Regions from separate parts of the Arthrobacter sp. Y3224198 genome, predicted to be linked through region 2. Evidence: predicted binding sites of a transcription regulator. Region 2 holds the regulator's gene; the other holds the start of a gene.
What was found. The regulator Rex, encoded in region 2, represses fermentation and respiration genes when NADH is low (regulators of the CRP and FNR family bind a similar motif). The targets are predictions, from matches to a motif close to CTTGTGAANNNNTTCACAAG.

Region 1: the regulator Rex is predicted to act here: its motif matches at 12,565-12,584, upstream of AC5RUF_RS01820 (queuosine precursor transporter).

Annotation. Positions count from the first base shown of each region.
Region 1 is NZ_JBNHFG010000002.1:113,445-128,991, forward strand. Features, by position in the region: gene AC5RUF_RS01760 (IucA/IucC family protein) at 1-763, shown strand, start outside; gene AC5RUF_RS01765 (acyl-CoA dehydrogenase family protein) at 925-2,136, opposite strand; gene AC5RUF_RS01770 (SDR family NAD(P)-dependent oxidoreductase) at 2,211-2,984, opposite strand; gene AC5RUF_RS01775 (glycoside hydrolase family 76 protein) at 3,135-4,262, shown strand; gene AC5RUF_RS01780 (class II glutamine amidotransferase) at 4,290-5,162, opposite strand; gene AC5RUF_RS01785 (YdeI/OmpD-associated family protein) at 5,221-5,847, opposite strand; gene AC5RUF_RS01790 (NUDIX hydrolase family protein) at 5,976-6,515, shown strand; gene AC5RUF_RS01795 (DUF6707 family protein) at 6,633-7,502, shown strand; gene AC5RUF_RS01800 (FUSC family protein) at 7,524-8,552, opposite strand; gene tgt (tRNA guanosine(34) transglycosylase Tgt) at 8,932-10,206, shown strand; gene AC5RUF_RS01810 (hypothetical protein) at 10,389-10,610, opposite strand; gene AC5RUF_RS01815 (hypothetical protein) at 10,742-10,954, opposite strand; gene AC5RUF_RS01820 (queuosine precursor transporter) at 11,677-12,414, opposite strand; gene AC5RUF_RS01825 (TetR/AcrR family transcriptional regulator) at 12,628-13,281, shown strand; gene thiD (bifunctional hydroxymethylpyrimidine kinase/phosphomethylpyrimidine kinase) at 13,401-14,246, shown strand; gene AC5RUF_RS01835 (S8 family peptidase) at 14,660-15,547, shown strand, end outside.
Region 2 is NZ_JBNHFG010000024.1:16,226-31,772, reverse strand. Features, by position in the region: gene AC5RUF_RS12600 (TrkH family potassium uptake protein) at 1-769, opposite strand, end outside; gene AC5RUF_RS12595 (acetoin utilization protein AcuC) at 943-2,121, shown strand; gene AC5RUF_RS12590 (ArsR/SmtB family transcription factor) at 2,170-2,649, shown strand; gene gdhA (NADP-specific glutamate dehydrogenase) at 2,755-4,095, shown strand; gene AC5RUF_RS12580 (helix-turn-helix domain-containing protein) at 4,272-4,484, shown strand; gene AC5RUF_RS12575 (30S ribosomal protein bS22) at 4,650-4,748, shown strand; gene AC5RUF_RS12570 (HAD family hydrolase) at 4,879-5,691, opposite strand; gene AC5RUF_RS12565 (glutaredoxin family protein) at 5,758-6,009, shown strand; gene AC5RUF_RS12560 (redox-sensing transcriptional repressor Rex) at 6,012-6,773, shown strand; gene AC5RUF_RS12555 (hypothetical protein) at 6,770-7,249, opposite strand; gene AC5RUF_RS12550 (hypothetical protein) at 8,376-9,053, opposite strand; gene AC5RUF_RS12545 (YceI family protein) at 9,301-9,840, opposite strand; gene AC5RUF_RS12540 (histidine phosphatase family protein) at 10,000-10,662, shown strand; gene AC5RUF_RS12535 (TlpA family protein disulfide reductase) at 10,722-11,351, shown strand; gene AC5RUF_RS12530 (cytochrome c biogenesis CcdA family protein) at 11,357-12,154, shown strand; gene resB (cytochrome c biogenesis protein ResB) at 12,231-13,991, shown strand; gene ccsB (c-type cytochrome biogenesis protein CcsB) at 13,991-15,034, shown strand; gene AC5RUF_RS12515 (PLD nuclease N-terminal domain-containing protein) at 15,152-15,526, opposite strand.

The DNA.
Region 1 (15,547 bases), on a different contig from region 2:
CAAGGGCTCGCCCTACCGGAAGATGCTGGCGGCACTCTGGCGAGAAAGCCCGCTGCAGCAACTCGATGACGGCGAGCAGCTGGCCACCATGGCCTCGCTGCTGCACGTAGATGCTTCCGGTACACCGTTTGTTTCCGCCTTGATCCGCCGGTCCGCACTGGCAGCACGGGACTGGCTCCGCCAATATTTGGAGGCCTACCTGGTGCCGCTGTTGCACTGCTTTTATGCCTACGATCTGGCGTACATGCCGCACGGGGAAAACCTGATCCTGGTCCTGAGCGACGGCGTGCCGCGCCGGGTCTTTATGAAGGACATCGCCGAGGAAATCGTGGTGATGGGTGACAAGGTCTCCCTGCCCGACGAGGTCGCACGGGTCAGGGTGGAGATCCCGGCGGACGAAAAGGTGCTTGCCCTCTTCACGGACGTCTTTGACTGCTTCTTCCGCTTCCTTTCGGCAATCCTGCACGAGGACGGTGTCTTGGACCAGGAGGCCTTTTGGGCCGAAGTGGCGGACACGGTGACGCGGTACCAGACCGCCCATCCGGAGCTGGCCGCCGAGTTCGCGGCGTCGGACCTCTTTGCCGGGGACTTTGTCCTCTCCTGCCTGAACCGTCTCCAGCTGCGCAACAACCAACAGATGCTGGACCTCACCGACCCGTCCGGGGGCCTGCAGTTTTCCGGCCGGCTCGCCAACCCGTTGGCGCCCTTCCGTCCCCGGCCGGAGTCTGTACCGGCGGGCAGGGCCACACCCGCCATCAGGTAAGGACGGCTTGGAAATACCGCCGTCCGCACGGGTTCTGGAGGCATGAGGGGGCACCGGAGGGGCCTGGAGGAAGGCGGCTTTAATATTCCCCGCGAGCTCTGCGAGCGCGGGCATTTCGTTGCCGCCGTTCCAGGCCCCGCAGGGGCCACCCAGCCACAACCTCAACGCAATGCAGAAACCCCGGTAATCTCCCGCCCGACAATCAGCGAGTTGATCTCATACGTCCCCTCATACGTGTAGATGGCCTCGGCGTCGGCGAAGATCTTGGCCATCCGGTAATCGGTCACGATCCCGTTGCCGCCCAGGATGCTCCGGCCCAAGGCGACGCTCTCCCGCATCCGGGCACTTGCATACGATTTCGCCAGCGCGGCCCGGGCCATGTCGCCGCCGGCAACACCCGGCACGTGGCCGGCGGCGCCGGGATAGCCTCCGTGTTCGAGTTCGGTGACGCGTGCCAGCATGCCCGTGCTCGCCACGGCGTTACCGAGGATCTGGACCAGCTGCTGCTGGATGAGCTGGAAGGAGGCCAGCGGTTTGCCGAACTGCAGGCGTTCGACGGCGTGCGCCCGGGCGAGGTCGAACGCGGCCAGCTGTGCGCCGACCGCCTGCCAGCCCACCATGATGCGTGAGCCGCGCAGCAGCTGCTTTGTATCGTCGAAGCTTTCCACTCCGGCCAGCAGGTCTGCCTCGGGCACCCGGACGTCCTCCAGGAGGATGTCTGCGTTCTGCACCGTGCGCAGGGCGGTCTTGTTTTCGATCCGGGTGCGGGTGACCCCGGGCAGGTTTGCGTCGAGCAGGAACCCGCGCGTCCGTCCGGTGTCCGGTTCGCGGGCCCACAGCACCATGTAGTCGCAGAAGGTCCCGTTGCCGATCCACCGTTTGGCACCGTTCAGCACCCAGGTGCCGCCGTCGCGGACGGCGGTGGTGGCCATCCCGCCGGCCACGTCCGAGCCGTGGTCCGGTTCGGTCAGCGCAAAGGCACCCGTGATGCGCAGCGCGCGGGCATCCTCCAGCAGCCGGGCCTTCTGCTCCTCGGAGCCGAAGGCGTGCAGGGCTTCCACAAACAGGTCGTGGTGGACCATAAAGAAGGTGGCCAGCGAGGTGTCCGCCCGGGTCATTTCCGCAATCACCAGCCCGGCGAACAACGGTGAATATCCCTGCTGCACCGGCGTGGACAATTCGAGTGCCGCCAGCTTGGGCAGCAGTTCCGCGGGGAACCGGGCCTCGTTCCACCAGCCGGTGGCGTACGGCAGCACTTCCTCGGCGAGGAAGCGTCGCAGCTGGGCCAGTTTGTCCCTCTCGGCGTCGCTCAGCTGTTCTTCGAAACCGTAGAAGTCGGCATCCGGCAGGTCGGCCGGGGCACCGGTGGCCATCGCGGAGCCGGCCGCCCGGCGCGGCCGCCCGGCGGCGTCCGTTGTGTTCAACTGGTGCGTTTCAGTCATCGGGGTCAGCGCGGTCCCATCCGGATGGCACCGTCCAAGCGGATGGTTTCGCCGTTGAGCATCTGGTTTTCAATGATGTGCGCGGTGAGGGAGGCATATTCCGTGGCCCTGCCCAGCCGGGAGGGGTGCGGCACCTGCGCGGCCAGGGAGTCCTGGGCGGCCTGCGGCAGGCTCGCCATCATGGGGGTCTCGAAGATGCCCGGCGCAATGGTCACCACGCGGATCAGGTGGCGGGCCAGTTCCCGGGCCAGCGGCAGCGTCATGGCGGCCACGCCGCCCTTGGACGCTGAGTAGGCCGGCTGTCCGATCTGCCCGTCGAACGCGGCCACCGAGGCGGTGTTGATGATGATGCCCCGCTCCTGCGTGCCGTTGGCGGTCACCGGCTCGGTTTCCGCCATGGCTGCCGCCGCCAGCCGGGTGACATTAAACGTGCCAACCAGGTTCACGCTGATGACCCGGGCGAAGTCCTCCAGCGGCAGCACACCGTCGCGGCCCAGCACCTTGCCGGGGGTGGCAATGCCGGCACAGTTCACGGCCACGCGCAGCGGCCCGGCTGCCATGGCGGCTTCGACGGCGGCCTGCATCTGCTCCGGGTCGGTCACGTCCCCGGGCACGAAGTGCGCGTTGCTGCCCAGCTCTTCGGTGAAGGCCAGCCCATTGGACTGCGGCAGGTCCACCACCACAACGGACGCCCCGGCGTCGTACAGTTTCTTCGCCGTTGCGCGCCCGAGCCCGGACGCTCCCCCCGTGACGATTGCCGATGCGCCTGCGATGTCCATGTATTCCTCCTGCTAGCCGGTTCTTCGTGCCGGGTTCTTCCCTCACCCGGCGCTGCCGCCGCAACCTGTTAGGCAGGTCACATGGCAGGATCCGAGCCTACTGTGCCCCGGCTGGTGCCGCATCCTCCGCGGCTGGTCTAGGGTTGGCCCATGCTCTTCGAGGACCCGAACCTGGACGCAGACGAGCGTGCCGAGGCTGCCGCGCGCGCGGTCAGCGCCGCTTTCGGCGGGCAGCTGGCAGGAATTCCCGGCACCCATCTGGCCGCCACCCGCCGCCCGGCCACACGGCTGCAGCAGCTGCGCCAGCCCTGGCATTACTGGTGGCAGGCGCACTACCTGGACGCCCTGGTGGATGCCGCCCTGCGGGAGCGCCGGACCGGCAGTCCGTTCCGGGGCGCGGAGCACCCCTCGGCTGATGAACTGGCGCCGGCGTTGGTGCGGACCATCGGGCTGCGCAACCGGCTGCGCTACACCAACCGGTTCTACGACGACATGGCGTGGCTGGCCCTGGCGGTGGGACGCCTGAACGCCCTGGCCGGCTCGCGCGACCGGCAGCGGCCCTACCGCAAGATCCTTCAGGCCCTGGACGCAGCTCTGGTCTCCGCGAACACGCCCGAGCTGGGCGGCGGCATCTACTGGAACCGGGACCGGAATTTCAAGAACACCCCGGCAACCGCCCCGGCTGCCCTGCATTTTGTCCGCACGGGCTCGCGGGACCGGGCACAGGCACTGGTGGACTGGTTGAACGCCACCTTGATGGATCCGGAAACCGGCCTGTACCTGGACGGGGTGAAGGTGGTCCGCGGCCGTCCGCAGCTGGAATCGCGGGTGTTTACCTACAACCAGGGACCGGTGCTGGGAGCGCTGCTGGAGCTGGGCGGCAACGCGAACCTGGCCCGGGCGGCGGATCTGATCAGTGCCGTGGCCCGGCACCTGACGCACGACGGCGGGACGCCGCAGGTGCTGCAGACGCACGGCACCGGGGACGGCGGGTTGTTCACGGGAATTCTGGCCCGGTACCTGGCGCAGGCTGCGGTGTCCCCGGCGCTGCCCGAGCCGTCCCGCCGCACGGCTGCCGGCCTGGTGGACGCCACCGCGCAGGCCCTGTGGGAGGGGCGCGGGAAGCGGGCGGACTGGGTGCTGTTTTCGTCCCGTCCGCCGGAACCGGCCGCCGCAACGTATCCGGGCGGGACCGCCGTCGAACTTTCCACCCAGCTGCAGGCCTGGATGATCCTTGAAGCGTCGGCCCGCGTCAGGCGGGCGGGACTGGACGGTTAGCGAAGCACCCCGGCGGCGAAGCCGCTTTCAGGCGACCTTCTCCGGGTGCTGCGAGGCCGCCGCCTGCGCATCCAGGTCCGCCAGCGTGATCAGGTGCTGCGGGTGGTCCGGCAGCGGGAACAGGCGCTCCATGTGCAGGTTCCTGTCCACATGCAGCAGCTCGCCGGCGTCGAGCAGCCGCCAGTTGGGGTCGTCGTCCATTTTTTCGGTGCCCACCAGCACGCCGGGGCGCTGTTCCTGCCGTATCTGTTCGCTGTGCACGCTGATCCGGTTGGTGCGTTTTTCGGCCTGGGTTTCGGCGCCGGTTGTCTGCAGCACGTACAGCGGGTGGGTGTCGGGATACCGGACCGCCCACAGGTCGGTGGCGGTGGTGAGGATGATGTTCACCGCGTACAGCCGCAGGTTCTCGGCCACCCAGGTCAGCGCCGTGCCGATGGCGGCCGTGATGTCCCCGCCGTTGGTCCGGGCCAGGCCGGTGATCAGGGCGAAGACCCGTTCGCTGTCCGTTTCGCCCTTCACCAGGTCATACACGTCCAGCTGCCGCAGCCGGTCTTCGAGCTTATCCAGGTCCTCCACCACACCGTTGTGGGCCAGCAGGCGTCCGTCCTGTTCAAACGGATGGGTGTTAACGGCGGTATCCCCGCCCGTGCTGGCGTACCGCACGTGGGCAATGAACGTGGTGCTTTCCAAGTCCCGGGCGGCCTGGGCGTATTGGACGTCTTCATAGGCCGCGATGGGTGCCTTGTCCAGCACGGGTATGCCGTCCCGGGCATAGGTGCCGATGCCGAACCCGTCTGCCTCCTTGCGGCTCTGCCGGGCCAGGCTGTCCGGCGCCGTGAGGAGCCAGAAGGTGGCCCGGACCGGGTCCGTTCCCGCGTGCATACCGAACAGCCGGCACATGTGGACCTCCTGGTGGGATGAACGGAACCGCCGGACCGGCAGGGGCCCCGCGGTGCTCCTAAGCGTCCCCCGGCGCGTCCGCCCCGGGCAAGGGTAGGGGTGCGCGTTTCTGCGGGTACGGGCTGCGGTGCTCGCTGAGCATCTCCACAAAAGCGTTGATCCGGCGCTTGCGCGCCTCGGCCGTCTTGAGGTTTTGCAGCCGGAAGTACAGGGCAAAACGGTTCTGGGCGGTCAGCACATCGAACATCCGCTGCGCCTCGGGCACCGCCGCGATGGCCGCCGCCAGATCGGCCGGGATCTCCGCCGTCGCCGATCCGGCGTACGCGGCGTCCCAACGGCCATCCACCTTGGCGCTCAGCACGGCGTCGCGGCCCGCCGGATGCATCCGGCCTTCGGCTTCCAGCCGGTTGATGTGCCCAACGTTGCGAAGGGACCAGATGCTGCGCGGCCCGCGCGGCTGAAACCGCTGGAGATAGCTTTCCTCATCCCGCTTGTCCGCCTGGGCGTCAATCCAGCCGAAGCAGAGGGCCTCGTCGAGGGCCAGCCGATAGTTCAGCTTTGTCACCGCGCCGCCCTTGCGGCCCAGCACCAGCCGCACACCGGTTGATCGGGCGTAATTGTGCTCCAGCCACTCCCGCCAGGCCCCGGCATCCGGCAGGAGGAGCTCCGGGAGCTCCCGTGTCATGAATCAAGCCTAGGGTTGCTGCCGGCGGACCAAAAGAGCCCCTACGGCGTTTGGGTTCCGGTTCAGCCGATGGCCGAAGCGCAGCGTGCCGTATGACTCCTCCGGTGCCTTTGCGGTAGAACACTCCTATGAACGTTCGTACTCCTGACCCGTATCCAGGCTGGCTTTCCGAGGAAGACCTCTACGAAGCCCGGCAGCGCCTGCCCATGGTTTACGTCGAGGCCGTTCCGGTGCGATGCGATCCGCTGGGCTACGTGACGGAGGTGGGACTGCTGCTGCAGGCCACCCCGGAAGGCCGGATGGTGCGTTCCTTCGTTTCCGGGCGGGTGATGTACCGCGAAACCATCCGCGGCGCCCTGCTGCGCCATCTGGAAAAGGACCTCGGTCCCATGGCGTTGCCTCAGCTGCCGCCCACGCTCGTGCCGTTTGCCGTAGCCGAGTACTTCCCCTCCCCGTCCCAGAGCGGGCTCACGGACGAGCGCCAGCACGCCGTCGCGCTGGCCTACCTGATTCCGGTCACCGGTGAGTGCGATCCGCGCCAGGACGCGCTGGAACTGTCCTGGCTGACCCCCGAGGAAGCCCTCAGCCCGGCCATCTACGCCGAGTTCTCCGGCGGCCGCGGCGATCTGCTGCGCCAGGCCCTGGCCTCGGCCGGCTGGGGACGCTGACCGGCCAGCGTGCGACGGCTCACGGCGCCGCCCCGGCGGAACTACCGGGGCGGCGTTACCTGAGCTTTATATAATGGAAGGTCTGGGGAGCCGAGGTCCAACCACGAAGGAATCGCCATGTCTGAGAGCCTGCCGGAAACGTATGCGTTCCGGGTCAATGCGGAACTGCTAGCACCGGGCCAGAGGCTTGTCCCGGCCGACGGCGGCGCAGCACCGCTGGCTCCCGTGGCGGGAACCAGCGTGGAGGACGACGATTTCGGCACGCCGGCACTGGTGATCGTCAAGCTCGAAGACGGACAGTCGTTGCGGCTGGCCCACGGTTCGTCCGTCCGGGTGCAGGCCCCGGCTCCGGAGGGAGACCCGTCCGACGCCGTCCGTCAGGTGCCCTCCGAAGAGGACAACGCGGCGGAGATTATCTCCGAAGCGGCCGCGGCCCATCCCGGCAACGCTGCCGTCCAGGACATCGCGGCCCGGCTGGAGCGCGGACTGAACGTCAAGTCCGGCAGCAACCTCCAGGACGTCCGGGACCTGGCCTACCTGCTGTTTGTGGACCTGGGCGATGCCGCGAACGCCCTGAAGGTCTGCAACGTCATCACCGGCCTGCCTTTCGACGGCAATTTCGGCCGATGGAACTGGATCCAGGGCGCTCTGGCCCTGGCCGCCCACATCACCCACGAAAACGGCGACGAGGACAGTGCCGCCGCCTACAGCCAGGCGGTGCGTGCGGCCGATGCGTCCGAAACGGACCCGTTGAAGGCCAAGCTGGCAGCCGAGCTGCTGCAGCGCCAGCTGAACGAACCCAACCTCTATGACCGGGAAATCCACCGTGCCGCCGAGGCGGGAAACGAGTCCGAAGAACGGGAATGGCGCGTCCTGCGCCTGAACGCCCTGTTGTACCTGCGGGCGCACGGCGGCTCGCAGACACTGGCCGACGCCGAGCTGGAGCGCCGGATCCGCACCGAGCTGATCGCCGTTCGCCAGGACTGAGCTCCGTTACTGCTGCTGCCGCTAACCTGCCGCAGGGTTGTGGCGCTGCTGTTTTGTTTCCAGGTGCTTCTGCCGCAGATGCACCGCAACCACCACTGCCATGCCGACCGCGGCGCCGATCAGTGTCTCCAGCCCCCGGTCCGTGAGCAGCTGCACCGGGTTGCTGGGGTGAGCCAGTTCCGTACTGACCAGGGCCAGCGGGGTGACCACAGCCTGGGCCAGGGCATATTGGCGGGCGATCAGCATTTCCGCGCCGAACTGGCAGGCGGCAATCACCAGCACCATCTGCCACGGCTCCAGGCCGGGGAAGAGGATCAGGGCGGTCAGGACCAGGCCGGCAAAAGTGCCCAGGATGCGCTGCAGACCGCGGTGCACCCGGTGCCGTACGGTCTGGCCGATCAAAGGGACGGTGGCGGCCACCATGGCCCAGTAGTTGTGGCCGATCCCCAGCAGGGTGGCGATGGACCCGGCCAGTGCGGCGGCTATGCCGTACAGCAACCCGTCAATGTAGATGAACCGGCGCTGCGCAGCCGAAAACCGGGGGCGGACCGGCCGGCTCCAGTCCGTCCGGTACCGGCGGGCCAGCATTCCGGACTGGCCCAGCAGGATCGAAAAAGCCACGGTCAGGACGGCGACGAGCATGCCCTGCCAGACCGGCGGCTGGTTCGGCACCGAGGAGATGGCTGCAAACGCGAAGATGTGGAACAGCGAGCCCGCGGGCCGGAGCCGCCAGAACCCGGTGACGACGGTGCCCAGCGCGGCTACCACGGTTGTGCCAATGACCGTGCCCCACGCGTCCAGGTCCAGCCGTGCAGACAGCGCCGCCGCCAGGATGACCGCCAGCATCAGTGCCCCGGCGCGGGCCTGGTGGCCCAGCCGCTGGCGGTGCGGTTCGTTGCGGCCATAGATCCCGGTGAACGCCCCGAATGACGCGAAGATGGCCAGGTCGATCCGCCCCAGCGCCAGTACCAGCAAGAGCGGCAAACCTATGCCGATGGCACACCGGATGGCCACGTGGTGGTCGTTGTGGGCCGGGGCGATCCGAAACATCTCTCGCAAATGGGTCAAGGGGGCAGGCACAGCCTTTCGTACCGGGGCATCGGGAGTGGTGGTGCGGCTGTTGCCCGGGGTTGACTTCCGGATGCAGAAATCCGCCTATCCAACGTATCGCCGGAGGTGCGGCGGCCTGAATAAATGTGGGGAACCTCCCACCGGCACGCCGCCTTCCCCGGTAGCGGCGGCGTCGTCCGGGGCGCACCTCCCGGCACCGTCGCGTCTTCGTGCCCGCCCTGGCGCCTGTCCGGCGTCGCGGCGTCCCGGCGTCGTACCCGCCCCGATGCCTGTCCGGCGCCCCTCCGGCATCGCCGTGTCCCGCCGTCGTACCCGCCCCGGCGCGCGTGCGTTACCCGGGGTAAGGCAAAATGGAAGGGTGTCTTCTTCAGCCTTCTCCTTCACCCTCGGTAAGCGCCTGCGCGAAACCGCCCCGGCAGCGGCCGAAGCCCGCGTAGAGGCGAACGGAGGAGGCTTCCAGGGCCGCACCGGCACCATCTCCACGCCGCACGGGGAAATCAAGACGCCGGCCTTTATTGCTGTGGGCACCAAGGCCACGGTCAAGGCCGTGCTGCCCGAGTCCGTCGCCGATCTGGGCGCGCAGGCCGTCCTGGCCAACGCCTACCACCTGTACCTCCAGCCGGGCCCGGACATCCTGGACGAGGCCGGCGGCCTGGGGAAGTTCATGAACTGGTCCGGCCCCACCTTCACCGATTCCGGCGGGTTCCAGGTCATGAGCCTGGGCGCCGGGTTCAAGAAGGTCATCAACATGAATGCCGACGGCACCACGCATGCCACGGGAGCGGACGACGACGTCGCGCCCGGCAAGGAGCGCCTGGCGCACATTGATGACGACGGCGTCTGGTTCAAGTCGCACCTGAACGGCGACAAGCACCGGTTCAGCCCGGAGATTTCGATGCAGGTCCAACACAAGATCGGTGCGGACATCATGTTCGCCTTTGACGAGCTGACCACGCTGATGAACTCCCGCGGCTACCAGGAAATGTCGCTGGAACGCACCCGCCTGTGGGCCCTGCGGTGCCTTGCCGAGCACAACCGGCTCACCGAAGAACGGGTAGGCAAGCCCTACCAGGCACTGTTTGGCGTGCTGCAGGGCGCCCAGTACGAGGATCTGCGGCGCAAGGCAGCGCGCGATCTGGGTGCCATGGACTTTGACGGGTTCGGACTGGGCGGGGCGTTCGAGAAGGAAAACCTCGGCACCATTGTCCGCTGGTGCACCGAGGAACTTCCGGAGAACAAGCCCCGGCACCTGCTGGGCATTTCCGAGCCCGATGACATCTTTACCGCCATCGAGAACGGCGCCGACACGTTCGACTGCGTCTCCCCCACCCGGGTGGCCCGCAATTCTGCGTTCTACACCCCGTACGGACGCAAGAACCTTTCCAATGCGAAGTACAAGAAGGACTTCGGGCCGCTGGTGGACGGCTGCGACTGCTACACCTGCACCAACTACACGCGGGCTTACATCCAGCACCTGTTCAAGGCCAACGAGATGGTCAGCCATACGCTGATCTCCATCCACAACGAGCGGTTCACCGTGAAACTCGTGGACGACGCCCGCCTGTCCATCGAAGACGGCTCCTTCTTCGACTTCAAGGCCGAGGTGCTGGGGAAGTACTACAGCGGGCAGTAGCCCTTAACTGGAACAGGCAGCCCGCCGGCAGCGGTTCCCGCCGGCGAGCTGCCTGTTTCGTTCCCGGGCTTCAGGTGCGCTTGGTTTCTGGTTTCAGGTTTCGCCTGGTTTCAGGTCTGCCTAGTTCCAGGTTTCTGGTTCCAGGGTGCGCCTGGTTTCAGGTCCGCGTCGTTCGGGTCCGTCTAGTTCCAAGTGCGCGGGAGCGGCTCGTTTTCCTGCTCGTCCGCTTCGCCGGTGGGGTTCTGGTCCGCGGCGCTCGGGTCCTCCGGCCCGCCGGTGGGCGCGCCGCCGGCCTGCTGCTGGCCGTTTTTCTGGCCGTCTTCGCCCGGAGCGGGCGGATCCACTATCTGCAGCTGTTCCTCAGCCTGCGTTTCGTTGTGTTCGAAGTCTTTGTCTCCGGCCATGCTGTCCTCCTGGAATCAAGGATCTTGCTGTGGATTACGGGCTGCTGGGGGAAATCCCGCTGCTTATTGGCGGTCCTTGCCCGGGATTCCTCGCGGACTTATCGGGCTGACGAAGCCCCGAGGGCTGCGTTTCAGGACGAGGCCTTGCCCGGCGTCGCCGGCGTTTCCTCATCCACCTCAAGGGCGGCTTGGGAGTCCCGCTCGCTGTCACCGGGGCTGTCGTCCTGCTGCATATCCTCAATCATCGCCTGGGTGACTTCATCGTTGAACTCGTCGCGGCTTCCCGCCAGGTTCTCGTCTACTGCCTTCGCTCCCGCGTTGGGGACCGGATCTTCTCTGCTCATGTCTTGTCTCCTGCCGGATTCAGGGTGTGAGTAGCAAGTGAAACGCGTATCCCCCTACCCTTGCACAACCAGCGGAAGATTTCCCCCGGTTTCGCTGGGCATCACGGCACCGATCGCCCCGTAGCGGGGCCGGAAGCGGTCCGAAATGGGTCCGGACGGAGGCGGGGCCGGCTGGCGGGGCCCGGGCGGGGCGGATGGGTCCGGATGGAGGGGCGGGGCTGGCTGGCGGGGCCCGGACGGGGCGGATGGGTCCGGATGGAGGGGGCGGGCTAAACCCGGTCGGATCGGGAAACTGCTACCAGTTTGCGCTGCTGCTGCCACCTTTATGTGGCAGCAAAAACCCAAAACGGGAGCGATTGGACAAAGTGGCAGCAGATGCCACGCTCGGAAGCCCCGCCCCCGCCCGGCGGCAGCAGATGTCCGCTAGAAAGCCCGGGCCGCACCCCGGCGGCAGCAGAACAGCCAACCGGGACCGACCGTTGAGCCGGACGGGCCGGCCACCGGAACGAGAAGGCACGAATTACCGTTTTTCGCCCGGAAACCGGTAAATCGTGCCCTCTCGATTCCCCCACCGGTAAATCGTGCCCTCTCGATTCCCCCACCGGTAAATCGTGCCCTCTCGATTCCCCCACCGGTAAATCGTGCCCTCTCGATTCCCCCGCCGGTAAATCGTGCCTTCTCGATTCCCCGGCCAACCTGCCGCGCCAACCTGGCCGCGCAATCTATCCCGCCGGCGTCGGCTCCAGTGCGGGCTCCGCATAGGTGGGCTCGCGCTTCTTGATCAACCGGATTACCACGGCGGTCACGGGCACAAACAGGTACTCGATCAGCGTCTTGTAGAGGAACCCGAACAGCACGTAATTGAAGAACCCGCCGGCGTCGGTAATGCCGATGACGGGAGCGGCAATGGCACAGAAAATCAGGGTGTCGGCGAACTCCCCCACGCCGGTGGAGGCCATCAGCCGGCCCGCCAGGGCCTTTTCCCGGAAGCGCTCCTTCATCCGCACCAGCACCAGCGAGTTCAGCAGCTGGCCCGCCAGGAAGCCCATCAGGCTGGCGCCGACAATCTGCCACACCGGCCCGAGCGCCGTCTCCAGCGCGGCCTGCTTCTCGAGCCCGTAGTCGTCGGTGAACCCGGGCAGGGCAATGATGATGGCAAAGCTGACCACGGCCAGCAGCGCCATCGCAAAGCCGGTGAAGATGGCCCGCCGGGCGGCCTTGAAACCGTAGACCTCGCTGACCACGTCGCCGAGGATGTAGGCGAGCGGGAAGAGGAAGAATCCGCCGTCGGTGACGATCTCCCAGCCGCCGGGAAGGGCGAACTGCACTCCCTTGGTGGCGCCGATGTTGGAGATGACGATGACCACGCACATCAGCGTCAGGATCAGGTCATAGTGGGAGCTCCCGCGGGAGGCGTACGTTGCAGCGGTTTTCGCAGCTGCCCGTGGCTGTACATCCATGGCATTCCGTTCCGGTAGTGGTTCGCCTGGCTCTCGCCGGCTGTATTAGCACTGTGCCCGCTGCCCCGGGCGGTCCCGTAGGACCGCATCCATTCTGCCATGCCCCGGCCCCGGTCCCGGCCTGCCGCGGAATCCGACCCCTTCCGGCCTGTTTTGAACATGTTCAAAACTGTGGTCTACTGATCGCTGGAAATACTGCATAAGGGAGCATCATTGGCCGTCACCGTCAAGAGCGAACAGACGCGCCGGCTCCTCATCGATACGGCACTTCGCCTGTTCTCCGTCCAGGGCTATGAAAAGACCACCATGCGCGCCATCGCGTTGGAGGCAGGCGTGTCCGTGGGCAACGCCTACTACTACTTCCGTTCCAAGGATGACCTCATCCACGAGCTCTACTCGTCCCTGCAGGACGAGCACCGTTCAATGGCGCTGCCGCTGATCCGCGAGGGCCACAACCTCGGCGAAAACCTCAAGGTCATCCTGTCCTCCGGCCTGGACACCATGGCCCCGTACCACGCCTTCGGCATGCATTTCCTGCGCGATGCCATGGCTCCCAACCGCCGTGCCCACGCCGCCGTCGGACGCGGAAAATCGATTGCCATGTTCCGGCAGGCCGTCACCAGCGCCAGGCCGCAGCCGCCGCTGGCCATCCGCGACGACCTGTCCGAGCTGCTTTGGCTGATGTACATGGGCATCACGTTGTTCTGGGTCTATGACCGGTCCCCCGGGCAGCGCCGGTCCCACCGGCTCGCCGCCAACCTGGCGCCGCTGGTGGCCAAGCTGGTCATCCTTTCGCGGCTTCCCGTGGTCCGGAACATCGTGGAGGACGTGGTGCACCTGCTGCGCGGGATCCGGCGGGACGGGTAGCTCGCCGGGGCGGAAACAGAGGCGCCGGGCGCACGACGACGGCGCGGCGCCGGTGGGCAGCGCCGGCGGGCATCCGGGCCGGGTGGCCGCGTTTGCCGGTTTGGGTGGAAGATGGAGCCATGTCTGCTAACACACACTCTTCTGCGGCTGCCGCTCCGGCCGTAACGCTGACCATCGCCGGTTCCGAAGCCACCGGCGGCGCCGGCGCCCAGGCTGACCTGAAGACCTTCCAGGAACTGGGCGTCTACGGCATCACGGCACTGACCTGCATCGTGTCCTTCGACCCCAAGGATTCCTGGAACCACCGCTTCGTTCCGGTGGATGCGCAGGTTATTGCCGACCAGCTCGAAGCAATCACTACGGCGTATGACCTGGATACCGTCAAGATCGGCATGCTCGGCACCCCGGCCACCATCGACGTCGTGGCCAAGGCGCTGCAGGCCCAGGACTGGAAGAACCTGGTGCTGGATCCGGTGCTGATCTGCAAGGGCCAGGAACCCGGAGCCGCCTTGGACACCGATCAGGCGCTCAAGGCCCAGATTCTGCCCCTGGCCACCTTCGTGACCCCCAACCACTTTGAATCCCTGTCCCTCTCCGGCTTGGACTCCATCGAGAGCGTGGAGGACCTGAAGGAAGCGGCCCGCCGCATCCACGAGGCCAGCGGAGCCGTGGTGCTGGCCAAGGGCGGCGTGCGGATGGAAGGCGACGACGCCGTCGACGTGTTCTACGACGGCGAGACCATGGAAGTCCTGCGCGCCCCCAAGGTGGGCAACGTGGCCGTCAGCGGTGCCGGCTGCACCCTGGCCGCCGCCATCACCGCCGAGCTGGCCAAGGGTGCCACCCCCCTGGAGGCTGCCAGGACCGCCAAGGCCTTCGTGACCGAAGGCATCCGGAACCGGGTCTCCTCGAACGCTCCGTTCGACGCCCTGTGGCAGGGCAACGCGGGGCAGGGTCCGGCGCTGTAGCCCGGCCCTGCAGTCCGGCTTCGTAGTCGGCTCTGCAGTCGGGTGCGGCAGCCCGGAAACCCCTGGTTCCCAACAGCAAACTCCCATACCAAAAACAAAAAGGAGCCCCCGGCGACGGGCGGCTCCTTTTGTTTATGTTTTTAGTCTGCAGGTGCCGAAAACTACTGCCTGAACCGTGAAAAAACAAGAGCCAAACAAATAATTCGCTGTGTGCGGCACCAACCTTTGCACCACCGGATTGCTCCTCTATTGTGACCCCTACGGCTGCTTGGTTTGGGGGCCGTTACGTGCATGCTGACACTCCTGACGGGGGTTGGGGGCACAACGGAAAACCTGCCGCAGTGCGTCAGCAGCCGGTGCAAAAGTCTCTTGGACGTGCCCGGTAGCGCTCGGTGGAACGTTCAAGGAGCGCAATGAGATTGTCCATCCATCACAAACCCGGCGCGGTACTCACTGCCGCATTTGCCGGGCTCGCACTCACGGCGTCCCTGGGCCTGCCGGCCCAGGCCACCGGGGTCCCGGAAGATCCCACCAACAGCGACGGCCGTGCCCAGGGCATATCCGTCGAAGAGTTCCAGGCCCAGAAGGTATCTCCCAGCCTGCGGGATGCCTCCGGACAGGTTTCCGTCTACGTCCAGTTCACCGGCGAGGGTGCCTTTGAGCAGACGCAGCCGGAAGAGGTCAAGGAAGGCAAAGCCGAGCCGGTGGTGAACAAGCCGCTGGTGGAAGAGATCCGCAGCAACATCACCAGCCAGGCCGAATCCGTAGCGGCAGAGGCTGCCGCCAGTACCCTCTACACCACCACCAACACCCTCCCCGGCACGGCCATTGTGGGCGACGCCCAGGCCATCCGCGACCTCGCGGGCCGCGCGGACGTCGCGCGGATCACCAAGATCGTGCCGAAGTCCGTGGATAACAAGGGCGCCGACATCGATACCCGCGCGTTGAACACCTGGGTGGAGCGCCAGCAGACCGGCAAGGGCATCACTATTGCCGTTCTGGACACCGGCATCGACTACACCCACAGCGACTTCGGCGGCCCCGGGACGGTTGAGGCCTACGCCGCAGCGCAGGCCTCCCCCACCATTCCCGCCGCCGACAGCGGCCTGATCGACTCCACCAAGTTCATCGGCGGCTATGACCTGGTGGGCGACGACTACAACGCCGACCCCAACTCCCCCACCTACCAGCCGGTTCCGCGTCCGGACCTCAACCCGCTGGACTGCGGCGGGCACGGCAGCCACGTCGCGGGTACCGCAGCCGGCTACGGCACGAACAATGACGGCACCACGTTCCGCGGC
Region 2 (15,547 bases):
CCAGGACGGTGAGCTTGGTGTGCAGGTTCCACTTGCGGATCCGGTGGCGGGTGCTGAGCAGGACCATGATCACAGGGAAGCCCAGCGATCCGATGAACACCCCCAGCATCAGCGGAACCAGGATCCACAGGTCCTCTTCGTAGGGCACCAGGCCGTCGGAGTGCGGGGTGAAGCCGGCGTTGTTGAAGGCGGAGATGGAGTAGAAGACGGCATGCCACACCGCCTGCCCAAAAGATTCGCCCAAAATCATAAAGCGCGGGGCCATGACAGCTGCCAGCGCCAGTTCAATGACGACGGCGGTACTGAAGACAATCCGCAGCAGGTGGCCCACTTCGCCCAGCCGGCCGGTGTTCATGCTTTCCTGGGCCAGCAGCTTGCCGCGCACGCCCAGCCGCTTGTTCACGGCCAGGGCCAGCAGTGAGGCGAGGGTGAGGATGCCCAGGCCGCCCACCTGGATGGCGATCAGGATCATCACCTGGCCGAACGCGGACCAGTACGTGGCGGTGGAGACCACGGTCAGTCCGGTGACGCAGACTGCGGACACCGCAGTGAAAAGGGCATCGTGCAGGGGAGTGGCCTCGCCGCTGCTGGACGCCACAGGCAGGCTCAAAAGGGCGGTGAAAAGCAGGATGACCAGGGTGAAGACGGTGAGGGCCAGCCGAGCCGGACGGCCGCTGACCATGTTGTCCACGAAGTCGCGGATGCCGGCAATGAACGAGCGCTCGGTGCGCTGTTTCGATTGCAAAAGTGGCTGCCGAGGGAGTGCCATTGTCTCTTTGTTCCAGTTCCCGTTCTTGTCCGCGGATGATTGAGCACAGAAAATATTTCCAGCACAGCGGTAAAGCTTCTCATCCGGCAGCTGGGCGCGGACACCAATATCAGGGTAACCCCCTGATCGCGTACCCTGTCTGCATGATCAGTTCCGGGCTCAGCCTCCCTGTTATGCCCACGTGCATTGTCTGGGACGAATCCCTGCTGGCCTACAGCTTCGGGCCGGGCCACCCCATGAGCCCGGACCGCCTGGACCTCACGGCGCGGCTGGCCCGCGAGCTCGGCCTGTTCGACGTCGAAGGGGTCCGGCTTGCCGAGCCCTACGTCGCGGCCGCGGCGGACCTGCTGACCGTGCACAGCTACGACTACGTCAGTGCGGTGCAGGCCGCCAGCGCCGATCCCGCGGACTGCAACGAGGCCATGGGCCTGGGGACCGAGGACACTCCGGCCTTCGCCGGAATGCATGAGGCAAGTGCCCGGCTGGTGGGCGGTTCCCTGGCCGCTGCCGATGCCGTGCTCTCCGGCAGCGTGCTGCATGCCGTGAACTTCTCCGGGGGAATGCACCACGCCGGCCCTGAGAAGGCAGCCGGGTTCTGCATCTATAACGACGCCGCGGCCGCCGTTGCCCGGCTGCTGGCCAAGGGCGTGCAGCGGGTGGTGTACATCGACGTCGACGCCCACCACGGCGACGGAACGCAGAACATCTTCTGGGACGATCCTCGGGTGATGACCATCTCCCTGCACGAAAGCGGCCTGACCCTGTTCCCCGGGACAGGCTTCGCCAATGAAACCGGCGGCAAGGGTGCCGAAGGCACGGCAGTGAACATTGCCCTGCCGTCCGGCACCAACGACGCCGGCTGGCTGCGGGCCTTCCATGCCGTGGTGCCCCAGCTGACGGAAGCCTTTGCCCCGGAAGTGATTGTCAGCCAGCATGGCTGCGACAGCCACAAGGATGATCCGCTGACCGGGCTGAGGACCAGCGTGGAGGCCCAGCGCCAGGCTGCCCTGACCATCAGCGACCTGGCCGGCCGGCTCTGCGAAGGCCGCTGGATCGCCACCGGCGGCGGGGGGTACAACGTCGCCTCCGTGGTTCCCCGGTCCTGGTCCCTGCTGATGTCCGTTGCCGCCAACGGCCGGATCCGCCCGTCCACACCGGTCCCGGCGGCCTGGCGGGACTACGTGCTGGAAAAGCACGGGGTGAAATGCACCGACACCATGGGGGACGGAGTGGATCTGTGGTGGCGTTCCTGGGAGGTGGGGTATGACCCCAATGACGGGATTGACCGCACGGTAATGGCCACCCGCAAGGAGCTTTTCCCCCTGCACGGGCTTGATCCGTGGTTTGACTAGCCCCGGCCCGAAGATGCCCGCGCCCGCTGATGCGGTTAGGCTGAATCCATGGTTTGTGACGATGTATTTGCTGTAATCGCGGAAGGCACGCGCCGTGAGATCCTCGGTGCGCTGCGCACCGGCGATAAATCGGTGGGGACGCTGGTGGAGGAACTCGAGGTCAGCCAGCCCACCGTATCCAAGCACCTGAAGGTGCTCCGTGATGCAGGTCTCGTCTCCATGCGCGCCGAAGGGCAGCGCCGCTACTACTCACTGCAGTCCGCACCCCTCGAGGAACTGGTCCTCTGGCTGCGGGCATTCGAGCTGCCTTCCCTGAATGCGCAGACACCCCGTCTGGCCTCCGTGGGCGCCGGACGCAGCACCGCAGCCGCTGCCGCCGCCGGTGCCCTGGTGCCCGGCGCCGCCGAGGCGCGGCCCCTGCCCCTGGACGCCGGGGTGCAGAACCTTGGCCGTACGGTTGGGCGCGCCGCAGAGCGTGCGGCCGACCTTTTCGGCCAGCTGCCCAAGTTCCGCCGCCGCCGCCCCTAGCCGGGGCCTTTCACGCCGGTTCATTACGTGCCGCATCGCGCCCGCGGCGGGTGCGGACTAGCGTAGTGGGGACCGGGGGACGCGACGCAAAAGGAGCAGCAGCATATGGAACGTGTACTGACACGCGTGCGGGACGACGTTTTCCGCCGCAATCCCGGGGAAACGGAATTCCATCAGGCAGTGGTCGAAGTTTTCGACTCCCTGGCCCCGGTGCTGCGCAAGCACCCCGAGTTCGCCGAGGCTGCCATCCTGCAAAGGATCTGCGAACCGGAGCGCCAAATCATCTTCCGTGTGCCCTGGGTCGATGACAAAGGGCAGGTCCGGATCAACCGCGGTTTCCGGGTGGAGTTCAACTCTGCGCTGGGCCCCTACAAGGGCGGACTGCGGTTCCACCCCTCCGTCTACCTCGGCATCATCAAGTTCCTCGGATTTGAGCAGATCTTCAAGAACGCCCTGACCGGCATGCCGATCGGCGGCGGCAAGGGCGGCTCCGACTTTGATCCGCGCGGAAAATCCGACGCGGAGGTGATGCGTTTCTGCCAGTCCTTCATGACCGAGCTGTACCGGCACATCGGCGAGTACACCGACGTGCCTGCCGGCGACATCGGCGTGGGCGGACGGGAGATCGGCTACCTGTTCGGCCAGTACAAGCGGATCACCAACCGTTACGAGTCCGGGGTGCTTACCGGCAAGGGCGTGAGCTGGGGTGGCTCGCTGGTCCGGCCCGAAGCCACCGGCTACGGCGCGGTGATGTTCGTGGAGGAAATGCTCAAGACCAAGGGCATGAGCCTGGACGGCCAGCGCGTGATCGTCTCGGGTTCGGGCAACGTGGCCATCAACGCCATCGACAAGGCGCAGATGCTCGGCGCCACGGTGGTGGCCTGCTCCGACTCCTCCGGCTACGTGGTGGACGAAAAGGGCATTGACGTCCCGCTGCTGCGGCAGATCAAGGAAACCGAGCGCGGGCGCATCTCCGAGTACGCGCAGCGCCGCGGGCACACTGTGAACTATGTGGAGGGCGGTTCCGTCTGGGACGCGGGTGCCGGCGTCGCCCTGCCCTGCGCCACGCAGAACGAACTGGACGAGGCCGACGCCCTGGCCCTGATCAAGTCCGGAGTCCGGGCGGTGGCGGAGGGCGCAAATATGCCGTGCACCCCGGCAGCCATTTCCGCGTTCCGCGATGCCGGCGTGCTCTTCGGGCCGGGCAAGGCCGCCAACGCCGGAGGAGTGGCGACTTCCGCCTTGGAAATGCAGCAGAACGCCAGCCGCGATTCCTGGTCCTTCGAGCATACGGAACGGCGGCTCACCGAGATCATGGTGAACATCCACGAGCGTTGCGCGCGCACCGCGGAGGAGTACGGGGCGCCGGGCGACTACGTGGTGGGGGCCAACATCAGCGGGTTTGTGAAGGTGGCGGACGCGATGCTGGCGCAGGGCGTCATCTAGCGGTTCGGGGTGATCGGAGGCCGTAGCGGAGAAAGAACTTCCACTATGGTTACTCCAGCCACTACAGTAGGGACAAACGGGGCCATCCGTGTGATGCACGCGATGTCTTTCAGCTCTGGTGTTCCCCAATGCCGGGCTGCGGGAGCGGCAGCTAATGAGCAAAGGAACAGGAATAAATGGCAGACGAGGGCAACTTCTCGGATGTGCGGTTTCTGACGGTGTCGGAAGTCGCCGATGTCATGCGCGTGTCCAAAATGACGGTGTACCGGCTGGTGCACTCCGGCGAGCTGCCGGCCGTGCGCTTTGGCCGGTCCTACCGGGTGCCGGAGTCCGCCGTGCAGAAGGTGCTCCGCGACGCCGTCATTGACCGGCGTTCGGACTCCGCCTGAGCAGGCCGCGCCAGCGGCCTCGGCGCTGTCATTTCCCACAGCGCCGAAGCTGTACCCTGTTAAGGAACGTTTTAATCGTCGCAAGTAACTACCGGTGTATGCCCCTTGAAGCCTTGGCTGCAGGGAGTGCACACCGGTGACTCCTAATAAGTTTGTGAGGACTCTGTGGGTTCAGTAATCAAGAAGCGCCGCAAGCGTATGGCAAAGAAGAAGCACCGCAAGCTGCTTCGCAAGACCCGCCACCAGCGCCGCAATAAGAAGTAACCACTTCTTCGCGACCGCTGTCAGCGGCCGGTGCAGTTCGCCGGTCCGCTACGGCAGAGCCCGCCAGTCCTCACGGATGGGCGGGCTCCGGTATTTAACGGGTGTGAGGTATTTACCGGGCCTGAGGCATTTACCGGGCCCGGACCCAGGAGAAGCCCCGCCACAGACCATAGGCCGCACCGGCTACGGTGGCGGACTTCAGGCCCAGGGTTGCTGCCCTGCGGCCGGAGCGGAAGTCATAGACAGGCCAGTTCCGTTCACGGGCGTGGCGGCGCAGTCGCGCGTCCGGGTTAATCGCCACTGGATGCCCCACCAGGGTCAGCAGCGGCACGTCGTTATACGAGTCGCTGTAGGCCCAGCAGTCTTCCAGCACCAGGCCCTCTTTGGCGGCCAGTGCCAGCACGCCGTCGGCCTTGGCCTGCCCATGGAGGAACTCGCCCACCAGACGACCGGTGTACAGCCCGTCGGTGACTTCACTGACCGTACCCAGCGCTCCCGTCAGGTTCAGCCGGGACGCGATCACCGAGGCGACTTCCACCGGGGTCCCGGTCACCAGCCAGACGGGCCGGCCCGATTTCATGTGCTGTTCGGTAAGGGCGCGTGTTCCGGGCCAGATCTTCGAGACAATCATCTCGTCGTAGACCTCTTCGCCTAGGGTACGCACGTCCTCGGCAGACAGTCCGGTAGCGAAGGCCAGCGCGGCATCCCGGACCGAGTGGACGTCCTTGAGGTTTTCGCCCTGGATCATAAAACGCAGCTGTTTGCGGGCGAACCCGGCTGCTTCGCGCAGGGTGAATACCTTGCGCTGGTACATCTTGCGCGCCACGTGGAACAGGCTCGCTCCACGCATCAGTGTGTTGTCGACGTCGAAGAAGGCTGCTTCGCCGGGTCTGCCCACCGCATCCGGGGTTCCGTTGGCGCGGACTGCAGTGGCTCGGGGCATGCTTTGAGTCTACGCAAATACCGGCCTCCGCGCGGAAATCCGACGCTTTGGCGCTATTTTGGACATATGAGCGAAACCGCCGGACCGGAAGTTGTCCTCCTGACCCGACCGGGCTGCCATCTGTGCGAAGACGCCAGGCTGGTGCTCAAACGCGTAACCGGGGATCTCGGTGTCCCGTGGCAGGAACAAAATGCCGAGGAATACCCCGAACTGGCCGAACGGTTTGGCGAAGAGATACCGGTTCTCTTCATTGACGGTGTGCAGCGGGACTTCTGGACCATCGATGAGGCGCGCCTCAGGCGGCTGCTGGAGGCATGATGATGCCCGAGGATGCCCGATCCACCGACGAACGGACCGCACTGGAACGGGAAACCGCCAACAGTGACCAGGCTCCGGCCGCTGCCGGGTCCGGGGGCCAGCGGCGCATCCCACCGGCGTCGCTGGCCCGGTTGACCATCTACCTTCGTGCCCTGTCCGCAATGCTGGCCGACGGGATCGAGCGGGTTTCCTCGGAGGAACTGGCGGAAGCTGCCGGGGTCAATTCCCCCAAGCTGCGCAAGGACCTGTCTTATCTGGGTTCTTACGGTACCCGGGGCGTGGGTTACGACGTTCCCTATCTGAGCGGGCAGATCTCGGCGGCCCTGGGACTGACCCTGAACTGGCGGGTGGCCATAGTCGGGGCAGGCAACCTGGGACGGGCACTGGCCGGATACCCCGGGTTCGGCAGCCGGGGGTTCGAGGTGGTTGCGTTGTTCGATGCGGACCAGATGGTGATTGGCCAGGAAGTCGGCTGGCTGAAGATCAGCCCGGTGGAATCCCTGGAAACGGTGTTGGAGAAGACACAGGCGAACATGGCCGTGCTGTCCGTCCCCGCTGAGGTGGCCCAGGACCTCTGCGACCGGCTGGTTGCTTCCGGCATCACCAGCATCCTCAGTTTTGCCCCCGTGGTGCTCCAGGCGCCGCCGCACGTCCAGATCCGCAAGGTGGACATGGCCACGGAACTGCAGATCCTTGCCTACCACGCCCAGCGTGCCCAGGTTTCGGAGATCGCCTCCGATGCGAGGGCGCGCCTGACCCGCTAGACCGGATCGGCCTGCAACGGCTGCGGCTCCCGGCGACGGAACCAGGGGGAGACCCCCTTGGTGAAGGTGATGCCCGTCCCCAGCGCGGCGAGTGCAGCGGCGGTCAGTTGGAGACCCGTACCCGCCGCGAGCGCGTAACAGAGCGCCGCCAGCACCAGTACGGCAGCGGCTATCCGCGCCCACCGGCGCCGGTCCTTAAGTGTCTCGGCGAGGAGCAGCGCCAACCCCAGGACCACCAGCGCATAGGCAATGTCTATTGCCGCCACGGCTTTTGCATAGAGGGAAGTGTCCACCCCAAACCGCCCGAGCAGGGATAACGCCGGCGGCAACGCGTCGGGCACCGGGAGCCGGGAAACAGTGACAAGGGTGCCGCCGAAGTTCATCAGCCCGGCACCGGAAATCAGGATGCAGGCCACCGCCATGGCCGGGGCAGGGTTGCCGGTCCGGCTGGGCAGTTTCGCCTGTACGGTGCGCACCGACCTCAACATCATCGCTGAGGCGGCATGTGCTCCGCCACGCACCCGCACAACCGTTCTGCGGGTGCCCGCCCGGGTCCGGAGATAAGCACTCTGCGCGCCTTGGCGGGTTGTTGCGGCTGCTGCCCGCACAGGCGCGTACGCGCTGCGGGCATATCCACGGACCCGGAGCCCGGCTGCGTGCGCACCGTTTCGGACCCGGGCGGCTCCGGCTTGGGCTTGTCGCGCGGTGGCGTGCGCTCCGTTTCGGACCCGGACTGCTCCGGCTTGGGCCTGTCGCGCGGTGGCTTGGGCTCCGGCCTGGACCCTGAGGCTGGCGGCGTGTGCTCCGTTTCGGACCCGGACTGCTCCGGCTTGGGCCTGTCGTGTGGTGGCTTGGGCTCCGGCCTGGACCCTGAGGCTGGCGGCGTGCGCACCGTTTCGGACCCGGACTGCTCCGGCTTGGGTAGCTTGAGCGCCGGCTCGGGCCTGTCGGGCAGTGGCTTGTGCCCCGGCCTGGACTCTGAGGCTGGCTGCGTGTGCTCCGTTTCGGACCCGGGTGGCTCCGGCCCGGGCCTGCCGCGCCGTCGCTTGTGCTCCGGCCTGGACTCGCAACCGGGCAGCCTGCGCCTTGGTACGGACCAGGGCGCGGCCCTCCAGCCATCCCGTCCGGGCCCAGGCATAAAAGCCCAGCCAGCCCGTACGGAGCCATTGGTATGCGCCCCCGGTGCCGGCGCGCAGCCAACCGTAGAGCCCGAGGAGCCCGCTGCGGATCCACAAGAGTGTGGCCAGCACGCCGCTGCGCAGCCAGCGGTATGCCCCATGCACGCCTTCACGGAACCAAGCTGAACCCGGCGATGGCCGGGGCGCCGGAGCCGGTGGTCCGGCTTCCGCGCCGGTTCCTGTAACGGCGGGTGACGCCGGGGAGTGCGGCTTCTGGGAATGGGGGTTGGGAAGCAGTGCGGCCATGGTCGTCCCTTCACGGCGTAACGTGCGTCCTCCGGCTGAGCGGGAATCGGCGCTTTCTGCCGGGGAAGAACACAACGCTACGCGGACCGCACCTGCCTGTGACCCCTTCGGGGCGGAACCTGCTGCGCCAACGGAAAAGTCCCGCCGGGAACCCGGCGGGACTTCCCTTTGGTCCGGCTCAGTACGGGTACAGGGGCGCCCTGCGGAAGTACGGATTGGACGGCTGAAGGTAGAGCATCACTATCCCTGCGATCCCCAGCAGGCTCGACACCAGGGAGATCAAACTCAGCGGGGAGGTGAAGTAGGCGCCCAGCATGGTGAAGATGCCAATCAGTGCGAAGGCCGCAAAAACGGTGCCCAGGATCCGGGCCCAGTTCTTCCCCCGCCGGACAAAGATCGCGACGAGCACGTAGAAACCGAAACCAATGAAGGCAATAACAATCCCGAAGCTCACCAGGAAGGAATTCACGTTGGTCGCTTCCATGCCGGAATCGGCCAGTGTCTGCTGCTCTTCGGCGGTGAGCAGTGAGGGAAGGTCAAAGGAGGTGATGATGTTGTTGATCAGGCTCAGGACACCCGCGGCCAGGATCAGCCAGGAGCCGATGACCACCTCGCGCGGTGCCGGACCCTTTGGCGGGCGCTGTCCCATGCCTCCGGGGTAGGCATACCCGGACGGCTGCGCGGCCTGGTAGCCGTACGGCCCGGAAGCGTATTGGCCGTACTGAGGTTCCGGCCGCGGGCCGCTGCCGGGCTGGCTGGAGGAGCTGCCGGGCTGGTTGGAGGATCCGTACGGGTCGGGACCGGGAGGAAGATTCGGGTCACGGCCGGGATCAGGGGTGTTTTCAGGTGTAGTCATGTCCGCCTGCCAGATGGTTGGAGTCTTGCCGGACGGACTGATCCCTCAGGGCACGAGCCGCCGGCCCCCCGCAACCAGCCTATCGCGGCAGGGCCTGCGGAGGCAGGGCCTGCCGCAAGGCAAGAGGCGGGGCACGGTCCGGGGCACGGTCCGGAAGCACGGGCGGGGTGGAGAAATGCCGGACCGGCAGAAGGCAAAAAGCAGCCCCGGACCAAACGGGCCGGGGCTGCTTGGGGGTTCTTCACCGTTACGCTGCTACGAAGGCAGCTTCAACGTTGATGGTGACCTTGTCGCCCACCAGCACGCCGCCGGTTTCCAGCGCAGCGTTCCAGGTCAGGCCGAAATCCTTGCGGCTGATGACGGTGCTGGCGGAGAAGCCGGAGCGGGTGGCGCCGAACGGATCAACGGCAACGCCGTTGAATTCGGTGTCCAGGACCACCGTGCGGGTGGTGCCCTTGATCGTCAGGTCGCCGGTCACCTTGTAGGTGGAGTCGGAGCCCTCGATGCTGGTGGCGGTGAACGTCAGTTCGGGGAACTGCTCGGCGTCGAAGAAGTCGGCGCTCTTGACGTGGCCGTCGCGGTTGGCGTCGTTGGAGTTGAAGGAGTCGGCGGCGATGACGGCGGTGGCCCGCGTGTCGGCCAGGGTCTCGCCGACCGTCAGGGTGGCTTCGACCTTGTCGAAGTTGCCGCGGACCTTGCTGATGCCAGCGTGGCGGACGGTGAAGCCGACCTCGCTGTGCGATGCGTCGAAGTTCCAGGTGCCGGTGGTGAGACCGCTGGGGATCATGGGAAAACTCCTTCTGTTAGCGTGCCGGGGGAGGGGTTCCTCCGGCATGTTCATGCATTTGCATTTAGTGTTGCACGGTTTGGTTAAAGGTTCAAGTTATTTGGGTCTGCCGATTCGGACAATTTAACGGCTGGCTCCAACTCTGCGAAACTGGGACACATGTCCCGCTCATCCATACATCTCGTCCGCCATGGTGAAGTCTTCAACCCGGACAAGGTTCTCTACGGCCGCCTTCCGGAGTTCCATCTGTCCGAGCTGGGCCGTCAGATGGCGGACCGCGTAGCCGGTCACTTTGCCGAACAGCGCAGCCAGGGTGCAAACCTGGTGCACCTGGTTGCTTCGCCGCTGACCCGCGCACAGGAGACGGCGGCACCGGTTGCAGCGGCCCTGGGACTGGAGATCACCACGGATGAGCGGATCCTGGAGGCAGAAAACCGCTTCGAGGGAATGTCCCGGATCCAGAGCAAGCTGCGCAACCCGCGCTACTGGCCCCTGCTGCGCAACCCCATGCGTCCGTCCTGGGGCGAGCCGTACGCCAAGCAGGTGGCGCGCGTCATGGCTGCCGTCGACGACGCGCGGCTGCGGGCCGTGGAACTGGGCGGGGACAATGCCGAGGCCATCCTGGTCAGCCATCAGCTGCCCATCTGGGTCACCCGGCTGGCTGCCGAAGGGCGGAAGCTCTGGCACGATCCGCGCCAGCGCGAATGCACACTCACCTCCGTGACCACCTTGGACTTCGACGGCGCCGTCCTCACCGGTGTGCGCTACGCCGAGCCCAGCGCGGACCTGCTGCCCGGGGCAGCAAATGTGCCGGGCGCATAATACAATTACTACGCGTTGTAGAAGTGGCTCCGTCCTGCCGCGATGAAAGCTGGAAATCCTTGAAGAACCGTCAGAGCCCTGCTGGGGACCTTGGTCGCCGCTCCTTCCTGCGCCTCGGCGCCGGACTTGCCCTCGGCGTCCCCATCGCTGCAACCGTTGCCGGCTGCTCCTCGGATGACCCGCTGGCCGAGCAGGCGAACGCCGGAGACAACAAGAACTACATTGCCGGCGACGGTTCCGTCACCGAATACGACCCCGCCGACCGCGGCGAGGCCGTCCAGTTCAGCGCCACCCTCTTTGACGGCACCGAAGTGAACTCCGCGGACTGGGCCGGCGACGTCGTGGTCCTCAACTTCTGGTACGCGGCCTGCGCGCCGTGCCGGAAGGAAGCCCCTGACCTGGTGGAACTGCACAACACTTTTGAACCGGACGGAGCCCGTTTCTACGGCGTGAACATCCGGGATGAAAAGGCCACCGCCGAGGCCTTCGAGCGGAACTTCAACATTCCCTACCCCAGCTTCATGGACAAGGACGGCGGAGTGCTGCTGGCCATGACCAGCTACGTCCCGCCGCAGGCCGTACCCACCACCCTCGTACTGGACCGGCAGGGCCGCGTGGCCGCCCGGATCCTCGGACTGGCTGAAAAGGGCACCCTGAAGGCCCTGATCAGTGACGCGCTGGCTGCGTAAGGGCCGTGTCCTTCGTCCCCGCTGCGGTGCTCCCTGCTGCTGAATCCACCGCTAACGCCTTTGCCGACACAGTCCTGAACGGTTCCGTGCTGCTGGCCATCCCGGTGGCCGCCCTGGCCGGACTCGTGTCCTTCCTCTCACCCTGCGTGCTTCCGTTGGTGCCGGGATACCTCGGGTACGTCACCGGACTGACCGGCGTCGACCTGCAGAAGCAGCGCCGCGGCCGGATGTTCGCGGGCATCGGCCTGTTTGTGCTGGGCTTTTCCGTCGTTTTCGTCGCCCTGGGTGCAGGCATCGGCCAACTCGGGGCCTGGCTGAAGGGGTCCGAGCAGGAATGGATCTCCCAAGTCCTGGGTGTTGTGGTGGTGCTGCTGGGCATTGTTTTTATGGGCGGGATGAGCTGGTTCCAGCGGGACCGCAAGATTGAAGCCAAGCCGCCTGCCGGGCTCTGGGGTGCGCCGGTACTGGGCATCACCTTCGGCCTGGGCTGGGCGCCGTGCATTGGCCCCACCCTTTCCGCGGTCCAGCTGCTTTCCTTCTCCGGCAGTGACGCCAGCGCAGCCAAGGGGGCACTGCTGACCTTCGTGTACTGCCTCGGACTCGGCCTGCCCTTCCTGCTCATTGCCATGGGCTTCCGCCGCGGCATGGGTGCCCTGGGCGTTTTCCGCCGCCACCGGCTGGCCCTCCAGCGTTTCGGCGGGGGCATGCTGATTGCACTCGGTGTGCTGATGATCACCGGTGTGTGGAACCTGTGGATCAACCAACTCCAAGGTTGGTTGGGTAACGTGACCCTGCCGATCTGATGTGGCCCATGACAGACAGTGAGACCCGACGAACCATGAGAACACCTTGACCCCGGAATCGGATGACGTGAAAGCACTGAAGGACCGCCCGTCCAAGACCCGCCCGCCCAAGGGCCGCCGGGACGACGTCGCGCTGCCGGCACTTGGCCTGTGGGGCACGCTGCGCTGGGCCTGGGGCCAGCTGACCAGCATGAAGACGGCACTGTTCCTCCTGCTGCTGCTCGCCGTTGCGGCCGTGCCGGGCTCCCTGTTCCCGCAGCGCCCCGCCAATCCCTCCGTGGTCACGCAGTACATCAAGGACAACCCGGGGACCGGCCCGTGGCTGGACCGCTTCCAGCTCTTCGACGTCTATTCGTCGGTCTGGTTCTCGGCGATCTACCTGCTGCTGTTCATTTCGCTGATCGGCTGCGTCATTCCCCGGGCCAAGGCACACTTCAAAGCCATGCGCTCCAAGCCGCCGCGCACCCCCAGCCGGCTGTCGCGGATGCCGGAGTACGGAACCCTGGCCATCCCGGCCGGCACGGTGACGCCGGCCGACGCTGTCCGGGACGCCGCCGCGATCCTGCGCAAGCGCGGCTACCGGGTGGACATCCGGGATGCGGACGGCGACCGGCCGTCGGTGGGAGCCGAGCGCGGCTTCGCCAAGGAACTGGGCAACCTGGTATTCCACACCTGCCTGATCGGCGTCCTTGCCTCCGTGGCGGTGGGCGGCCTGTTCGGTTACAGCGGCCAGAAGATCGTGGTGGAGGGTGAGTCCTTCGTCAACACCCTGGTCAGCTACGACACCTTCACCCCCGGCTCCAACTTCACCGAGGACCAGCTCAGCCCCTACTCGCTGACCCTGGACAAGTTCGACGTCGAGTTTGACCGTGAGTCCCAGACACACTTCGGCCAGCCGCTGGACTTCACCGCCCACATGACCGTCAAGGACGGCCCCGATGCCGAGGCGCGCCAGGAGGAGCTGAAGGTCAACGCGCCTTTGACGCTCGGCGGCACCCGGGTCTACCTGGTGGGCAACGGTTATGCGCCCATGGTGACGGTGCGCGACGGCGAGGGCAACGTGGCCTTGGAAGGGCCCGTGGTGGCCGTGCCCACCGACGGCGTATACACCTCGCTGGCCGTGATCAAGGCACCCGATGCCAAGCCGGACCAGCTCGGCTTTGTCGGCTTCTTCCTGCCCAGCGCCGCCATGGACAGCAGCGGAGTGAGCTACTCCTACGATCCGGATCCGCTGGAACCGCAGCTGAACCTGAACTCCTACTACGGTGACCTGGGCCTGGACGAGGGCGTTCCCTCCAACGTCTACGTGCTCGAAACCGAGGACCTGACGCCGCTGAACAACCGCGACCTGGACGCCGGCGGCATTGTGCTGGACGCCAACGAGACCTACGAGCTGCCCGACGGCAAGGGTTCCATCACCTTCGACGGACTCAAGCGCTACGCCGCCCTGGACGTCCACTACGACCCGGGCAAGGCCGGCGCGCTGGTGTTCTCCGTCCTGTCCCTCTCCGGCCTGGCTGCATCGCTGTTCCTGGCCCGGCGCCGGGTCTGGGTACGTGCCGGACAGCATCCGGACGGCCGCACCATGGTGGAATACGGTCTGCTGGCCCGCGGCGAGGACGCCCGTCTGACCAGCGAGTCCGCGGCGATCCGCAGCCTCCTGACCCAGAAGTGGCTGGCGCCGCGCACCGCAGGAGGACAAAATGTTGAGCGGGTCGACGCGCCCGCCGCCGCGGCAGGCGACAGCCCGGCAGAGCGCGACCCCGCCGCTCCCGCATCGAACGACCATGTTTCGAACAACCCCGCATCAAACGATGAACCAGGTAAGGACCGGTAATGGACCCCATCGATTACGACCTCGCGCGCTATAGCGAGTTGTTTATGCTGCTCGCGGCCTTCACCTACACGGTCGCCTTCCTGGCTTTCGCCTGGGACCTGGCCAAGAGCAGCAAGACCATCCAAGCGGTGGAGAACCGGCTTGAGCAGAAGCAGGCCGTACGCCAGAGTGTTCCTGCCGGTGCCGCGGGGGCGGACCTGGACAAGGGCATTGCCCGGGACTGGGATGCGGAAAGCAGCCGGGAGGCGCAGACCGCCGACGCCGGGATGGGTTACTCCGGGCCGCGCCGCAACGCCGCACGCGTGGGCGTTGCCCTGACCGTGCTGGCCGCCGCCATCCACGCCGCCGGCGTCATCAGCCGCGGTATGGCCGCACACCGTGTGCCGTGGGGCAACATGTACGAATTCTGCACCACCGGCGCCCTGGTGGTGGCCGTGGTCTTCCTGCTGGTGCTGACCCGGCGCGACCTGCGCTTCCTGGGCACGTTCGTCCTTGGGCTGGTCCTGGTGATGATGATGGCAGCGACCATCGGATTCCCCACCCCGGTGGCACATCTGGTGCCCGCCCTGCAGAGCTACTGGCTGATCATCCACGTGTCCGTGGCCGTGCTTGCTTCAGCGTTGTTCACGCTGACCTTCGCCATGTCCGTCCTGCAGCTGCTCCAGTCCGACCGCGAGTCCCGTATCCGTGCAGGCCGGCCCGAACGCCTGCGCTTCATGCACATTGTGCCCTCGGCGCAGAGCCTGGAGAACCTGTCCTATCGCATCAATGCGGTCGCCTTCGTGCTGTGGACCTTCACGCTGATGGCCGGCGCCATCTGGGCCGAGCAGGCCTGGGGCCGGTACTGGGGCTGGGACACCAAGGAAGTCTGGACCTTCGTGATCTGGGTGGTCTACGCCGGTTATCTCCATGCCCGCGCCACCCGCGGCTGGACCGGGACCCGCGCAGCGTGGCTTTCGATTGTGGGTTACCTGTGCGTGATCTTCAACTTCGGCATCGTGAACGTGTTCTTCTCCGGACTGCACAGCTACTCCGGCCTGTAGGCCCTACCGGTCCAACCCAAAAGACCCGCCCCGGATTCTTCAGGGGCGGGTCTTTTGCTGTCTGGACTGTGTTTTGTTGGACTGTGCAGGCTGGGAGCGTCTGGCCGGGCGGGAGCGTCAGGCGCCGGGCAGCCCGTCGTCGTTCTGCTTTCCGCGGCCCTCTTCGCGTGCCCGGAGTTCGGCTTCGCGGCGCTTGAGCTCGGCTTCCTTCTGCGCCTGGCGCCGGCGGACCTCGAGGTTCCGCAGGAACTCCGGGTCGTCGTCGGGCGCTGCGGGACGACGGCGGGGCTCACTGGGACCGGCGCCGCCCGTGGGGCGGCCGAACAGGAACCAGAGCAGCGCACCCAGGACCGGGATCAGGATGATGGTGAACAGCCAGGAAACCTTGGAGATACTGCGCACCTCGTCGGCCCGGGACATGATGCAGTCGATAACGGCGTAAATGATCACGGCAGCGACAACGATGACGCCGAACAGTACGAGACGAGGCATACCAACAGTGTAGTTGAGGGG